2 regions of the Stenotrophomonas sp. ZAC14D1_NAIMI4_1 genome follow, and region 2 is predicted to be linked to the other one. Evidence: riboswitches for the same ligand, from Rfam matches in the RefSeq annotation. Region 2 holds a riboswitch; the other holds the start of a gene.
What was found. Region 2 has a riboswitch for glycine ahead of gcvP (aminomethyl-transferring glycine dehydrogenase). Riboswitches for the same ligand answer to the same signal wherever they lie in the genome.

Region 1 (7,929 bases), 750 kb from region 2:
ATGACCCAGCGCTGGTCGAAACGGCCCATGTGGAAGTAGTCGACGAACCACGGGGTTTCCAGCCGCACCGAGGCCGCGTTGCCGGTGACATCCAGCACCGTGCAGCGGCGGTCCCATTGCTCCTTTGGGGTCTTCAACGCACCCTGCTTCGTCAGTGCCACCAGTTCGTCCTTCGACATGCGGCGCAGGCCCAGGCGCTCGTCGGGCGTATCGCCCAGCACCGCGCGCTTGGCCAGGTCCGGGTGCAGGGACCGCGCAACGCGCTGCGGGTCGGCCTCCAGCTGGCCATCGACATAGTCATGGCAGGTGGCCTCGATGGCCGCAAGGGTGGCCGGGTCGGCGGCCGGGCTTGTCGCACCGGCAACAGCGAGCAGCAGGGCAAGCGTGGGCATCGGGGTCTCCAGCGCTGGGCGCGGGGTGATCATGGCACGGGCTGGAGGGCGTCATCCACGCATGGCGTGGATCTACATCAAGCCCATTTCATCGGCGCCCATCTGCATGTACATGAACGCGGCGGCTTCGTCGGACATCGGCTGGCCCTGCGGGAAGCTGCCGAGCCAGGCGGTGATGCGCGCATGGCGATCCTTCAACGCATCGCCCATTGCCTGTTTCTCCGCTGCGGTCGCACGCGCCTGCATCTCCTCGCGCAGCAGGTCATCGCCGATGCCCCATTTTTCGGCCAGCGGAATCAGGTCGACCAGATCAGGCGGCACCCGGTCGCGGCGCAGGTGGATGGGCTCGGGCGTGGCCGGGCCACGCTGCGCGGCCAGCTCTGCGGCGCTGCCGATCTGCCCGTGCTGCAGCGGTGGCGGGGTCTGGGCGCAGGCCGGCAGGGCGGTACCGAGGGTCAACAGCAACATCCAGCGGGGTTTCATCGAACCGCTTCCTGTGTCGATGGCTGTGGCGATCATGGCATGGCCGGATGTGCCCCATCCGCGCATGGCGTGGATCTACGGGACGGCCTCGGCCGGGGCCTGCAGCCAGGCCAGCTTGCGTTCGCGTGGCTGCTGCTTGAGCTGCCACTCGGCGCGGGAGGCGGCCGCGCGGTCCGGGTACTCACGCACGGCCAGCACGCGCAGCGGCGGCCGGGCCCGGGTGTAGCGCGCGCCCTTGCCGGCCTGGTGGGCGGCGAAACGCGCCTCCACATCGGTGCTGATGCCGGCGTAATAGCTGCCGTCCCGGCATTCAAGCAGATACAGGAACCAAGGGCGAAGGGACGGGGCCATGCCCGGATTATGCCGTGCTGCACTGCAGCGGATATACTGGCGCCCGAATGCAGGAGAGAGGCGCCACGCTGGCGCCCGCCGAAGGCGCAGGCTCCCATGATCGCTCAGGCCGGTGGGCTGGAATCCCACCAACCATGCATTCGACTCGCCGAGCTGGAGAGAGGTCACCGGGCACGCCCGGGACGATCCGCCGAAGGGGCACGCGGCGTACGCCGCTGAACTCTCAGGCAAAAGGACAGCGGGAGCGGCACCGGTCATCGTCATCCCGTCATTGCGCAGGCAGTGGCGGTATACGCGCATGGCCGGCCCCACCGCGCCCGGAGCCTGTCCCATGCTGCTGTCCATCATCTATCTCGTTGCCATTTCCGCCGAAGCCATGACCGGCGCGCTGTCCGCCGGCCGGCGCCGCATGGACCTGTTCGGCGTGGTCATGATCGCCTGCGTCACCGCCCTTGGCGGCGGTTCGCTGCGCGACATCCTGCTCGGCCACTATCCGCTGGGCTGGGTGAAGCACCCCGAGTACCTGGGCTTCACCGTATGCGCAGCGCTGATCGCCACCTGGGTCGCGCGCTGGATGCACCATTTCCGCCGCACCTTCCTGGTGCTCGATGGTCTGGGGCTGATCGCCTTCACCCTGATCGGCTGCTCGATCGCGCGCGAGGCCGGCCATGCCATGCCCATCGTGCTGATCGCCGGCATGCTCACCGGTGCCTTCGGCGGCGTGCTGCGCGACATCCTCTGCAACGAGGTGCCGCTGATCTTCCAGAAGGAGCTGTACGCGATCATTTCGCTGCTGACCGGCGCGGTGTACCTGTTGCTGCTGCGCTGGGGCGTGGCCGATGCGACGGCCATCCTGTGCTGCCTGGGCGGTGGCTTCGCGCTGCGCCTGCTGGCGATCCATTACCGCTGGGAAATGCCCAAGTTCGTGTACCACGACGAAGTGCATTGAGTGCGTCCGCCGGGCGTGGCCCGGCGCTACCGATGACCATGCGCTGTTCGTAGCGTCGAGCTTGCTCGACGGCTCCTGACTACGGCAGTCGAGCAAGCTCGACTCTACAAGAGCGGTCGGGCATGACCTTGGTCATGCGGCATTCGTCGGTCTGATTGGCTACCATTGACGCCCCGTCGCTCGCGCGGCGGCATCCAGCCACACCGCGTCGCGGTCCCGCCAGACACTCCCCTCCCCCGTTGCCCGCTGCGCATGATGCGCGACCGGGCGTACATGTCCCTGCGCGTGCGCAGGGCGCAGGATGCCCCATGTCCGCTGTTGAGCCGTCCCGTAGCACCCCGCCCCGTTCCCGCCGCGCGTGGGTGATCGCCGCCGCCGTCATCGTCGCCGGCCTGGTGGCCTGGTGGGCGTGGCCGCGCACCGAGTCGACCGTCGCCGCAGGCCCGGGCAAGACCGTGCCGGTGCGCGTGGCCCGGGCCAGCGCCGAACCGCTGCAGCTGCGCCTGAAGGCCGTCGGCACGGTCACCCCGCTGCACAGCGTGGTGGTGCGCAGCCGCGTGGATGGCGAACTGCTGCGCCTGCATTTCCAGGAAGGCCAGCAGGTGAAGGCCGGCGACCTGCTCGCACAGATCGACCCGCGCCCGTATGAAGTGAAGCTGGCGCAGGCGCAGGGCACCCAGCAGCAGAACCTGGCCGAACTTGAGAACGCCGAACGCCAGTTGCAGCGCTACCGCGAACTGCAGAAACAGAACTACGTGTCCGGGCAGGAACTGAGCGACCAACAGAGCAAGGTGCGGCAGCTGCAGGGCCGCCGCATCAGCGACCAGGCCTCGGTGGATGAGGCAAGGCTGCAGCTGCAGTACACCCGCATCACTGCGCCGGTCAGTGGCCGCGTCGGCCTGCGCCGGCTGGATGTCGGCAACCTGGTGCACGCCAGCGATACCGAAGGCCTGGTGACCCTGGCGCAGACCGCGCCGATCAGCGTGCTGTTCACCGTGCCCGAACCCGAACTGCCGGCCCTGCTCGATGCCGTGCAGGCGCAGGCCGGCCTGCCGGTGGAAGCCTGGGACCGCGGCGAAAGCAAGGCGCTTGCACAGGGCACCCTGTCCAGCGTCGACAACCGCATCGACACGGCGACCGGCACGCTCAAGCTGCGCGCGCAGTTCGACAACGCGGGCCTGGCCCTGTTCCCCAACCAGTTCGTCAACGTGCGCCTGCAGCTGGGCGAACACCCGGCGCTGCTGATTCCCGACGCGGCCGTGCAGTTCGGCAGCCAGGGCAACTACGTGCACATCGTCGATAAGGACAACAAAGCGCAGCGCCGCACCGTGGTGCTGGGGCCGGCCGATGATGGCCGCGTCGCCGTGCGCTCCGGCCTGCAGGCCGGCGACCAGGTGGTGATCGAAGGCATCGACGGCCTGGAAGATGGCACCGCAGTGGAAATCGTGGCCGAACCCGCTGCCACGGCGAAGGCGGCCAAGGCCGGCGCATGAACCTGTCGCGCCCGTTCATCCTGCGCCCGGTCGCCACCACCCTGCTGATGGTGGCGCTGCTGCTGTCGGGCGTGCTGGCCTACCGCCTGCTGCCGGTGGCCGCGCTGCCGCAGGTCGATTACCCGATCATCCAGATCACCACGCTGTACCCCGGCGCCAGCCCGGAACTGACCACGCGCACGATCACCGCGCCGCTGGAACGCCAGCTCGGCCAGATTCCCGGCCTCAAGCAGCTGTCCTCCACCAGCTCCGGGGGTGCCTCGGTCATCACCCTGCAGTTCGGCCTGGACGTGTCGCTGGGCGTGGCCGAGCAGGACGTGCAGGCGGCGATCAACGCGGCCGGCAGCTTCCTGCCCGGCGATCTGCCGGTGCCGCCGGTGTACCGCAAGGTCAATCCGGCCGACACGCCCATCCTCACCCTGGCGGTGACCTCGCAGGCGCTTGCGCTGCCGCAGGTGCACGACCTGGTGGATACCCGCATCGCGCAGCGCCTGGCGCAGTTGCCCGGCGTCGGCCTGGTCAGCCTGGCTGGTGGCCAGCGCCCTGCCGTTCGCATCCAGGTGAATCCCGCTGCACTGGCTGCCAACAACCTGGGCATGGACCACATCCGTACCGCGATCGCCGCAGCCAACGTCAACCTGCCCAAGGGCAGTTTCGACGGCCCGATCCGCGCGGTGATGCTCGATGCCAATGACCAGATGCGCAGCGTGGAGGAGTACCGCGCCCTGGTGCTGGCCTGGCGCGAAGGCGCGCCGCTGCGGCTGGGCGACGTGGCCACCATCACCGATGGCGCCGAGAACCGCCAGCTGGCCGCCTGGAGCGGCACCACGCCGGCGGTGCTGGTGAACATCCAGCGCCAGCCCGGCGCGAACGTGATCGCCGTGGTCGAACAGGTGCGTACACTGCTGCCGCAGCTGCAGGCCACGCTGCCGGCCGGCGTGCAGATGAACGTGCTGAGCGACCGCACCGAATCGATCCGCGCCTCCGTGCGCGGCGTGCAGAAGGAACTGGTGCTGGCCATCGGCCTGGTGGTGCTGGTCACCTGGGTGTTCCTGCGCAACCTGCCGGCCACGCTCATTCCCAGCGTCGCGGTGCCGCTGTCGCTCATCGGCACGTTTGCGGTGATGCTGCTGGCCGGCTATTCGCTCAACAACCTCACGCTGATGGCGCTGACCATCGCCACCGGCTTCGTCGTGGACGATGCCATCGTGATGCTGGAAAACATCGCCCGCCACCTGGAAGAAGGCGAAAGCCCACGCGAAGCCGCGCTGAAGGGTGCGGCCGAGATCGGCTTCACCCTGGTCTCGCTGACCGTCTCGCTGATCGCGGTGCTGATCCCGCTGCTGTTCATGGCCGACCTGGTGGGCGCGCTGTTCCATGAGTTCGCGGTGACGCTGGCGGTAGCCATCGGTATCTCGCTGCTGGTGTCGCTCACCCTGACGCCGATGCTGTGCGCGCGGTTCCTCAAGCCGCATGCGAAGACCGCGCACGCGCCGGATGTGTTCGACCGCATCATCGCCGTCTACGACCGCCAGCTGCAGTGGGTGCTGCAGCGCCAGCCGCTGATGCTGCTGGCCACCGTCGCCACGCTGGCGCTGACCGTGGCGCTGTACTTCGCCGTGCCCAAGGGCTTCTTCCCGGTGCAGGATGCCGGCCTGGTGCAGGGCATCAGCGAAGCACCGCAGGCCATCTCGTTCCAGGCCATGCGCGAGCGCCAGCAGGCGCTGGCTGCAGCCATCGAAGCAGACGAGGCGGTGGCCAGCGTGTCGTCCTACATCGGCGTGGACGGCAACAACGCCACGCTCAACACCGGCCGCCTGCTGATCGAGCTGAAGCCGCATGGCGGCCGCGACGGCGCCGCCGTGGTGATGGAGCGCCTGCAGCAGCGCGTGTCGAAGATCCCCGGCATCACCCTGTACCTGCAGCCGGTGCAGGAGCTGGGCATCGAAGACCGCATCAGCCGCAACCAGTACCAGTTCACCCTGACCACGCCGGAACAGCAGACGCTGGAAACCTGGACGCCGAAGCTGCTGCAGGCCCTGCGCCAGCAGCCGGCCCTGCGCGATGTGGCCAGCGACCTGCAGATGCAGGGACGGCAGGCACGGGTGAACATCGACCGCGATGCGGCCGCGCGCCTGGGCGTCAGCGTGGAAGCGGTGGCCGACGCACTGTACGACGCCTACGGGCAGCGGCAGATTTCCACCATCTTCACCCAGGCCAGCCAGTACCGCGTGGTGCTGGAAGCCGATCCGTCACGCCAGCCCGGGCCCGATGCCATCAGTGGCCTGCGCGTGCGCAACAGCACCGGGCAGGCCGTGCCGCTGGGCGCCGTGGCGCGGGTGGAACTGGGGCCGGCCGCACTGCTGCGCAACCACGTCGGCCAGTTCCCGGCGGCCACGATCTCGTTCAACCTGGCACCGGGCGCATCACTGGGCGAAGCCACCGCGGCCGTGGAAGCGGCGCGCGCGCAGGTTGCGTTGCCCGACAGCGTCGAACTGCGCCTGCAGGGCGCGGCGGCGGCATTCAGCAGTTCGCTGTCGTCCACGCTGTGGCTGATCCTGGCCGCGGTGGTGGTGATGTACATCGTGCTGGGCGTGCTCTATGAAAGCTTCGTGCACCCGATCACCATCCTGTCCACGCTGCCCTCGGCCACGGTGGGCGCGCTGGCGGCACTGTGGGTGAGCGGGCGCAGCCTGGACCTGATCGCCGTGATCGGCATCGTGCTGCTGATCGGCCTGGTGAAGAAGAACGCGATCATGATGATCGACTTCGCGCTGGACGCGCAGCGCACGCGTGGCATGACGCCGCGCGAGGCGATCCACCAGGCGGCCCTGCTGCGCTTCCGTCCCATCCTGATGACCACGCTGGCCGCGCTGTTCGGCGCGGTACCGCTGATGCTGGCCAGTGGCTCGGGCGCGGAACTGCGGCAGCCGCTCGGCTGGGTGATGGTCGGCGGCCTGCTGGTCAGCCAGGTGCTGACCCTGTTCACCACGCCGGTCATCTACCTGGCCTTTGACCGCCTGCAGCGCCGGCGCTCGGCCACCCTTGCAACGCCTGAAGAGGCGCGCGCATGAGCCCCATCGCACGCCTGGCCCAGGCCTGCGTGCAGCGACCGGTGGCGACGATCCTGCTGGCGGTGGCGCTGGTACTGGCCGGCCTGCTGGCGCTGCGGCTGCTGCCGGTGGCCCCGCTGCCGCAGGTGGATTACCCGGCCATCGAAGTCAGCGCCAGCCTGCCCGGCGCCTCGCCCGAATCCATGGCCGCCACCGTGGCCACGCCGCTGGAACGCGCCCTCGGCAGCCTGCCCGGCATCTCGCGCATCGATTCGGCCAGCACCCAGGGGCAGACCTCGGTGGAGCTGAAGTTCGTGCTCGGCCGCGACATCGACGAAGCCGCGCGCGAAGTGCAGGCGGCGATCAACCTCGCACGCGGGCAGCTGCCCAGTGGCATGCCGGGCATGCCGCAGTACCGCAAGGTGAATCCCTCGCAGGCGCCGATCCTGGCGCTGGCACTGACCTCGGACACGCTGCCGCCGGGCCAGTTGTACGACCTGGCCTCCACCGTACTGGCGCAGAAGCTTTCGCAGGTGCCGGGCGTGGGCGAAGTGCAGGTGGGCGGCAGTGCCCTGCCGGCGGTGCGCGTATCGCTGGACCCGAACGCGCTCAACCATGCTGGCCTGGCACTGGAAGACGTGGCCGAGGTGATCGAACGCGCCAACGCAGTGCGGCCGCTGGGTGCGGTGGGCGATGATCGCCAGCATTGGCAGCTGGAGGCACCGCTGCAGCTGCGCCAGGCCGCGCAGTATCGCGAGCTGGCAGTGAAGGTGAGCGACGACCGCACGCTGCGCCTCGGCGATGTAGCGGTGGTGGCCGATGGGGTGGAAGACCGCTATGCCAGCGGCTTCCACAACGAACGCCCGGCGGTGCTGCTGATCGTCAGCCGCCAGCCCGGCGCGAACATCATCGCCACCGTCGATGCCATCCAGGCGCAGCTGCCGCAGCTGCACGCGCTGCTGCCGTCCAACGTCGACATGCGCCTGGTCATGGACCGCTCGCCGGTCATCCGCGCGACCCTGCACGAAGCCGAGCTGACCCTGGTGCTGGCCATCGCCCTGGTGGTGCTGGTGGTGCTGGCCTTCCTTGGCCACTGGCGCGCCGCGCTGGTGCCCAGCGTGGCCATTCCGGTGGTGCTGTTCGGCACGCTGGCGCTGGTCGCGTTGATGGGCTTTTCGCTCAACACGCTTTCGCTGATGGCCTTGATC
Region 2 (7,929 bases):
AACACGCCGTGCGTGGAGGGGTAGGTGATCATGATCGCGGCCAGGCGGCTGCTGTACTTCTCGGCGTTGATGCGGATGTCTTCGACATCGACGTTGCCGTTGGCATCGGTCTTGGTCACCACGACCTTCATGCCGCACATCTGCGCCGAGGCCGGGTTGGTGCCGTGCGCCGAATCCGGAATCAGGCAGATGTCACGATGATCTTCGCCGCGCGAGCGGTGGTAGGCGCGGATCGCCAGCAGGCCGGCGTACTCGCCCTGCGCGCCGGAGTTCGGCTGCAGGCTGACCGCGTCGTAGCCGGTGCACTCGACCAGCATCGCTTCCAGCGAGTCGATCAGTTCCTTGTAGCCCAGCGCCTGGTCGGCCGGCACCAGCGGATGGATCTGCGAGAACTCCGGCCAGGTCACCGGGATCATTTCGGCGGTGGCGTTGAGCTTCATGGTGCACGAGCCCAGCGGGATCATCGTGCGGTCCATCGCCAGGTCCTTGTCGGCCAGCGAACGCAGGTAGCGCAGCAGTTCGTGCTCGCTGTGGTGGGTGTTGAACACGGGGTGGGTCAGGAATTCCGACTGGCGCAGCAGGGCCGCCGGCAGTGCGTCGGCGGTGCTGGCATCCAGTGCGTCCACGTCGGCCTGCGCACCGAACACGGCGGCCAGGGCGACGATGTCGGCGCGGGTCGCGGTCTCGTCCAGGCTGATGCCGACCGAGTCGCTGTCGATCGCGCGCAGGTTGTAACCGGCGGCGCGGGCCTTGGCGTGGACCTCATCGGCATGCACGCCGGTGATGTGCAGGGTGTCGAAGAAATCGCCACCCACCTGCACGCCGGCATTGCGCAGCGATGCAGCCAGGATCGAGGCCAGGCGGTGGGTACGACGGGCGATGCGGGCCAGGCCTTCCGGGCCGTGGTAGACGGCGTACATCGAGGCCATCACCGCCAGCAGCACCTGCGCGGTGCAGATGTTGGAGGTGGCCTTCTCGCGGCGGATGTGCTGCTCGCGGGTCTGCAGGGTCAGGCGGTAGGCCGGCTTGCCTTCGGCATCGATGGAGACACCGATCAGGCGGCCCGGCATCGAGCGCTTGTAGGCATCACGGCAGGCCATGAACGCGGCGTGCGGGCCGCCGAAACCGAACGGCACGCCGAAACGCTGGCTGTTGCCGACCACGATGTCCGCGCCCCATTCGCCGGGGGCGGCCAGCAGGGTCAGGGCCAGCAGGTCGGTGGCCACGGCCACCAGGCCGCCGCGCGCGTGCACGGCATCGACCAGTGCCTTGTAGTCGCCCACCTGGCCGAAGGTGTCCGGGTACTGCAGCAGCAGGCCGAAGGCCTCCGCTTCCAGCGCTTCGGCCGGGGTGCCCACGCGCAGCACGATGCCCATGGGCTCGGCGCGGGTGCGCAGCAGTTCCAGCGTCTGCGGGTGCACGGCGTCGTGCACGAAGAAGGTGTCCGACTTCGACTTGGCCGAACGCTTGGCCAGGGTCATCGCTTCAGCGGCGGCGGTGGCTTCGTCCAGCAGCGAGGCGTTGGCGATCTCCATGCCGGTCAGGTCGGCACACAGGGTCTGGAAGTTGATCAGCGCTTCCATGCGGCCCTGCGAGATTTCCGCCTGGTACGGGGTGTAGGCGGTGTACCAGGCCGGGTTTTCCAGGATGTTGCGCAGGATCACGTTCGGCGTGTGGGTACCGTAGTAGCCCTGGCCGATGAAGCTGCGCAGCACGGTGTTCTTGTCGGCAATGGCACGGATCTTCGCCAGCGCCTGCACTTCGGTCATCGATTCCGGCAGTGCCAGCGGTGCGGGCGACTTGATCCTGGCCGGCACGATGGCATCGGTCATCGCGTCCAGCGTGGCGTGGCCGAGGACATCGAGCATCTGCGCTACCTCGGCATCGTTGGGGCCGATGTGGCGCTCGACGAACGCGGAATGATGCTCAAGCTCACGCAGGGAGGGGGTGTTCTGGGACATGGCGAAGGATCCGTCAGGAAAGGGCACACGCACGGGCACAAGCCGCCGGTTGGCGGTCTGCGGGGCGCCCCTCTGTCCTTTTGCCTGAGAGTTTAAAAGCGCGGCTGGCCGCTGCTTCGTGCCCCTTCGGCGCCGGATCGAACCGGTCTCTCCAGAGTTCTGTTACGGGTGGTATCGGGCCTGAGCGATTACGGGCGTTGCGCCTTCGGCAGCGGTGTTCCGCTTCTCCCACCATGTTGCCCCCTGATTATAGCGGGTTGCCGCCGCTGAACACGGGCCCGGAACCGGGGCAGCGCGCCTGCGCGCCTGAATGGCCGATGGCCCGGCCATGCGTTTCGTGCAGTGGTCGATGGCATCGGCCGCAATCCGGGCCTATCATGGCCGGACTCTCGTATTCATCTGGCGCCGTCCCTGCTGCAGGGGATCGGCGCCCGCCGTGCGTGCCGCGCATGGCCCTGCCGGACGCTTTGCCGATGACCCCCGCTGTTGCCCCTTCCACCCGACGCATGGCCCTGCTGCTCGCAGGCCTGGCCATGTTCGGCCCGTTCTCGATCGACACCATCTTCCCGGCCTTCCCGCAGCTGGCCCAGCGCTTGGCGGTGGATGAGGTGGCGGTGCAGCAGACCATCAGCGTCTACCTGCTGTTCTACGCGTTGATGAGCCTGGCGCACGGACCGCTGTCCGATGCCTGGGGCCGCAAGCGGGTGATTCTCGGCGGCCTGGTGGTGTTCATCGGCGCCTCGGTCGGCTGCGCGCTGTCCACCGACCTGAGCACCCTGCTGGTGTTCCGCGCGCTGCAGGGCCTGTCGGCCGGCGTGGGCATGATCGTCGGCCGCGCGGTCATCCGCGATCTGTACCACGGCCACGATGCGCAGCGGCTGATGAGCCAGGTATCGATGCTGTTCGGCATCGCCCCGGCCATCGCGCCGATCATCGGTGGCTGGATCCTGCTCAGTGGCGCCGGCTGGCCGCTGATCTTCTGGTTCCTGGTGGTGTTCTCACTGCTGCTGCTGGTCTGCACGGCCCGCTTCATGCCGGAGACCCACCCGGTGGCGGCTCGCGTGCCGCTGTCGCCGCGTGGCCTGCTGCGTGACTACGTGCGCATCGGCTTCAACCCGCGTTTCCTGCGCCTGGCGCTGGCCGGCAGCATCAACTTCGGCGGCATCTTCCTGTACATCGCCTCGGCGCCGGTGTTCGTCATGCAGCACCTGCACCTGGGTGAAGGTGGCTTCGCCTGGTTGTTCATTCCCACCATCGGCGGCATGACCACCGGTTCGTTCCTGTCCGGGCGCATGGCCGGGCGCACCACGCCCACCCGCCAGGTCGCCATCGGTTTCACCCTGTGCGCGGTGTCGGTGCTGCTCAACGTCGGCTATGTGTCCCTGGCACCGCAGTTCGTGCTGCCGTGGGCGGTGCTGCCGATCTTCCTGGGCGGCATGGGCATGGCGCTGATCTTCCCGATCCTGGCGCTGGCGGTGCTGGACATGTACCCGCACCAGCGCGGCCTGGCCTCCTCGCTGCAGGCGTTCATCCAGCTGATGATCAGCACCGTGGTGGCCGGCCTGGTGTCGCCGCTGCTGAGCGGCAGCCCGCTGCACCTGGCCCTGGGCCAGGCCGCCTTCTTCGCGGGCGGCTTCGCGTTCTGGTACTGGGAACACCGCCGCGAGCGCGCAGTGCAGGCAGTGGCCACCGGCCTTTGAGCAGCGCGCAGGGGCAGGGCGGCGCAAGCGTCCCCCGGCCCCTTGCGCCGCTGCAGCGGCGAGCTAGGCTGGGTGTTCCAGCCAGCCACTGCACGGGTGCATGACGGCCAGCCGATCCGAAGCCGTCGCGAGGTACCCCCATGGCTGCGCAGCAGACCTACCGCCTGTTCGAGGTGGCGCTGAAGGAGCGCCGCGTCCTTTCCCCCTCCCTGCACCGCCTGGTGTTCACCGGCGCCGACGTGGCGCGGATGAAGACCGAGGGCCCGGATCAGCGGATCAAGGTGTTTTTCCCCTTGCCCGGCCAGGACGCCCCGGACGTGCCCAGCGGCGAGGACTGGTACGCCCGCTACCGCGCCCTGGCCGACGACCAGCGCCCGCCGATGCGCACCTACACCCTTCGCCAGCTGCGCGCCGCGCAGGGCGAGGTCGACGTCGATTTCGTCCTGCACGGTGAAACCGGGCCGGCCTCGCGCTGGGCCACGCATGCCCGGCCCGGTGACCGCGTGGTGCTGCTGGCCCCGGATGCCGAGTGCGCCGAGAGCAGCGAAGGCTGGGAATGGAAGCCGCCGGCCGGGGTCGGCCAGGTGCTGCTGGTGGCTGACGAGACGGCGCTGCCGGCGGTGGCCGGCATCCTCGAGGAACTGGCCGCCCAGGTAGATCCGCCGCGCGTGCTGGCCCTGCTGGAAGTGGCGGGCGAGGGCGGTGCCATCGCCTTGAAGGCGCCGCCCACTGCCGAACTGGTATGGCTGCCGCGCGGCCAGGCCGCTTACGGCCAGGCGCTTGTGCAGGCCGTGCAGGCACGGTTGGCCGCCTCGTCGGTGGTTGCCGGGGAAGCGCTGGACGAGATCGACGTGGACGCACAGATCCTGTGGGAGCAGTCCGACGCGGGCGTGGCCGGGCCGTTCTACGCCTGGATGGCCGGCGAGGCCGGGGCCGTGATGGCGATCCGCCGCCACCTGGTCCGAGACTGCGGGCTGGACCGCCGTGCGCTGACGTTCATGGGTTACTGGCGGCAGGGCCGGGTGCTGGACTGAGCAGGCGGGGCCGGCGCCCGTGAAGCGGCGTCATGGCCGGGGTGCGTTATCCTTGCGCCCCCTCGTCGCGGTACCGCCCCATGTCCACCACCTCCAAGACCCGTCGCGACCAGCGCCGCCGCCAGGAAGAAAAGGCTGCCAACAAGGCCGCTGCCCAGGCCTCGCCTGTCGAGCCGCATGCCGAACTGCGCGATGCGCAGCGCACGCTGCTGGCTGGCGTCGTGCGCCGCGATGGCGAATGGGTGCTGGGCATGGATGGCCGCATCGCCGGCCACAGCGAGAGTGCCGCGCAGGTGCTCGCGCTGATCATGCAGGCCGGTGAACTGCACGAGCGCAAGGGCACGCCGGTGCGCCTGGTGTATTCCGATGCGCTGCGCGATGCCGCGCAGGCCGAGGCCAAGGAGAAGGGCCAGACCTTCGAGGAATACAAGGCCGAACTGGCCGCCGCAATGGCGGCGAAGAAAAACAACTGACCTGCAGTTGCGGTAGTGCCGGCCGCTGGCCGGCAACCCATTGCCGGCCAGCGGCCGGCACTACCAGAAAGGGGCGGATCCTTGCGGACCCGCCCCTTCTTTCATTTCGCCGCCGGTGCCGCGCTGGCCTGCCAGCCGCACATCTGGCCCTGGTTCTGCTGCTTCAGCCAGTCGTTGACCGGGCTGAAGTACTCGATCATCGGGCCGGCATCGAGCTTGTCGCTGCCGGTCAGCTCCTTCAGCGTGGCCTGCCACGGCTGGCTGGCACCCTTGCTCAGCATCGCCCAATACTTCTGGCCGGCTTCCTTGTTGCCGTAGAAGGTGCACTCATGCAGCGGGCCCTTGTAGCCAGCCGCATCGCACAGGCCCTTGTAGAACTGGAACTGCAGGATGCGCGCCAGGAAGTAGCGGGTGTACGGCGTGTTGCCCGGCACGTGGTACTTGGCGCCCGGATCGAAGAACTCTTCGCCACGGGTGCTGGCCGGGGCCACGCCCTGGTACTTGGCCTTCAGGTCCCACCAGGCCTTGTTGTAGTTGTCGGCGGTGATCGAGCCATCGAACACGCCCCAGCGCCAGCGGTCGATCATCAGCCCGAACGGCAGGAACGACACGCCCGACAGCGCCATGCGCATCTGGTTGTTGATGACCGCTTCGCGGCTTTCGGTCGGCGCGTCGACCAGGCCGATCGAGCTGAGGTACTTCGGCGTCATCGCCAGCACGATGGTGTCGCCGATCGCTTCATGGAAGCCATCGTTGGCACCGCCCTGGAACAGCGGCGGCAGCGGGTTGTAGGCCAGGTCGTAATAGATGTGGCCCAGCTCGTGGTAGATGGTGGTGAAGTTCTCTTCGTTCGGCTTGATGCACATCTTGGTGCGCACGTCGCCTTCCATGTTCATGTCCCAGGCACTGGCGTGGCAGACCACGTCGCGGTCATCGGGCTTGATGAACTGGGTGCGTTCCCAGTACGTCTGCGGCAGCGAGGGCATGCCCAGCGACACGTAGAAATCCTGCGCGCGCTCGGTCATCTGCTTGGCAGTGCGCAGTTCGGCCTCGCGCTGCGCCTTGTACTGCGCCGCCACGTTGGCATCCTTGCCGGCCTTGGCCAGCGCCGCGCTCAGGTTGGCCTGGTACTGCTTTTCCAGCGCTGCGGTGATGTCCAGGCTGCCGGCACCGGGGTACGGTTCCAGCTGGTCCCACAGGTTGGACCAGTCCTGCTGCCACATGTTGCCCAGCAGGTGCGCGGCGATCAGGCCGTTGCCCACTTCGGCCTTGTCCTTGCCATAGGTCTTGTCCAGTTTGCCGCGTGCGTAGCAGTGCAGCTGCTCGTACATCGGCTTGACCTGCTCCCACAGGCGGTCGGTTTCCGGCCCGATCTGCTCCGGCGGCATGTCATAGCCGCTGCGCCACATCTGCCCGGCATCGGTGAAGCCCATGCCCTTGGCGCCTTCATTGACCAGGCTGACGAACTGCTGGTAGTCGCCGCGCATGCTCTTGGTGGTGCTGTGCCAGCCCTGCCAGGCGTCGAGCTGCGTGTCGTAGTCGCGGCTGCGCGCCAGCACCTGTTCCAGCTCGCCGAGCTGGCGGCAGGAGTTGGGATCGTTGGCATCGGTGCAGTACTTGCCCGCGCCGTAACTGCCTTCCATGCGGGTGGCGATCTGGGTCAGCTGGGCCAGCTTGGCCGGATCACGCGGCGCCGGCATCGAGGACATCAGCTTCAGCAGGTGGATGGCGCGCTTGCTGTCCTCGCTCATCGGCTGGCCGTCGTACTTGCCGGCCTGCTCGATCCAGCTGTTGAGCTGGGTCAGCGAGCGCTCGTTGGCCTTGGCGGCGATACGTTCGGAATCGCTGTTGATGTAGGTGGAGGACAGCCACTGTGCCGAGGTCATCTCCGGGTAGGCGGCCTTGAATTCGGCGTTGATGCGGGCGACGAACTGGTCGGCGGTCTCGCCGGCGGGCGTGCTGGCGGTGGCGGCCTCGGTGCCGGGCGAAGGTTCCTTCTTGCAGGCGACCAGGGCCAGCGTGGCGGCGGCGATTGCCGAGGCCAGCAGGAGATGGCGGTGAGTCACGGGCGGTCCTTGGGTGGTGAACGACGGCCGAAGGCTAGTGGGCGCGCGTGCCTACCGCAAGTGGGGAAGGTTGGTGGGGCCCGGCAGGGCTGCGCCCTGCACCTGCAGAGGCCAAAGCCGAAGCAAGATCAAAAGCCTGCATTCCGTGGGACGGCGGGGCACTGTGGGTTTGCGGGGACGCCGTAAACCCGTCCATGGGGGCTTGGTCGCCGCATCCATGCGGCTCACACCCCGCAAACCCACAGTGCCCCGCCTTCGACAGTTGGCCGGCGGCTGTGGGTGGGTGCCGACCGTTGGTCGGCACATCTGTCAGATATCGAATGAATTCATCCACGCATGGCGTGGATCTACCGTGCCGACCAACGGTCGGCACCCACCATCAGCAGCGGAAATCGGCACCCACCAGAGCAGGACGCCGTTCCGACAGATCGCGGAAGTCTGTCGAAGGCGGGGTGGGTCCGGTTGAGGGGGTGTGAGCGCCATGGATGGCGCGACCAAGCCCCCATGGATGGGTTCACGGCGTCCCCCTCAACCGGACCCACCCCGCCAACCCTCAGCAAACCGGCTTTTGCCGTTGACGTTGATTCTGCAGGTGCAGGGCTGCAAGCCCTGCCAGAACAACACCCCTCAGCTCTCGCAGCCGGCGAACAGGTCCCGGTCGCGCTCATACAGCGCCGTCTTCACCTGCATCAGGC

Region 1: another riboswitch for glycine. It lies ahead of C1927_RS18850 (trimeric intracellular cation channel family protein); the one in region 2 lies ahead of gcvP (aminomethyl-transferring glycine dehydrogenase).

What each region holds. Positions count from the first base shown of each region.
Region 1 is NZ_CP026001.1:4,127,753-4,135,681, forward strand. Features, by position in the region: gene C1927_RS18835 (nuclear transport factor 2 family protein) at 1-392, opposite strand, end outside; gene C1927_RS18840 (hypothetical protein) at 465-875, opposite strand; gene C1927_RS18845 (GIY-YIG nuclease family protein) at 951-1,226, opposite strand; glycine riboswitch at 1,267-1,356, shown strand; glycine riboswitch at 1,370-1,473, shown strand; gene C1927_RS18850 (trimeric intracellular cation channel family protein) at 1,558-2,175, shown strand; gene C1927_RS18855 (MdtA/MuxA family multidrug efflux RND transporter periplasmic adaptor subunit) at 2,484-3,668, shown strand; gene C1927_RS18860 (multidrug efflux RND transporter permease subunit) at 3,665-6,742, shown strand; gene C1927_RS18865 (efflux RND transporter permease subunit) at 6,739-7,929, shown strand, end outside.
Region 2 is NZ_CP026001.1:3,379,166-3,387,094, reverse strand. Features, by position in the region: gene gcvP (aminomethyl-transferring glycine dehydrogenase) at 1-1,961, opposite strand, end outside; glycine riboswitch at 2,024-2,126, opposite strand; gene C1927_RS15625 (multidrug effflux MFS transporter) at 2,435-3,661, shown strand; gene C1927_RS15620 (siderophore-interacting protein) at 3,802-4,695, shown strand; gene C1927_RS15615 (hypothetical protein) at 4,776-5,168, shown strand; gene C1927_RS15610 (M2 family metallopeptidase) at 5,270-7,234, opposite strand; gene C1927_RS15605 (phosphoethanolamine--lipid A transferase) at 7,862-7,929, opposite strand, start outside.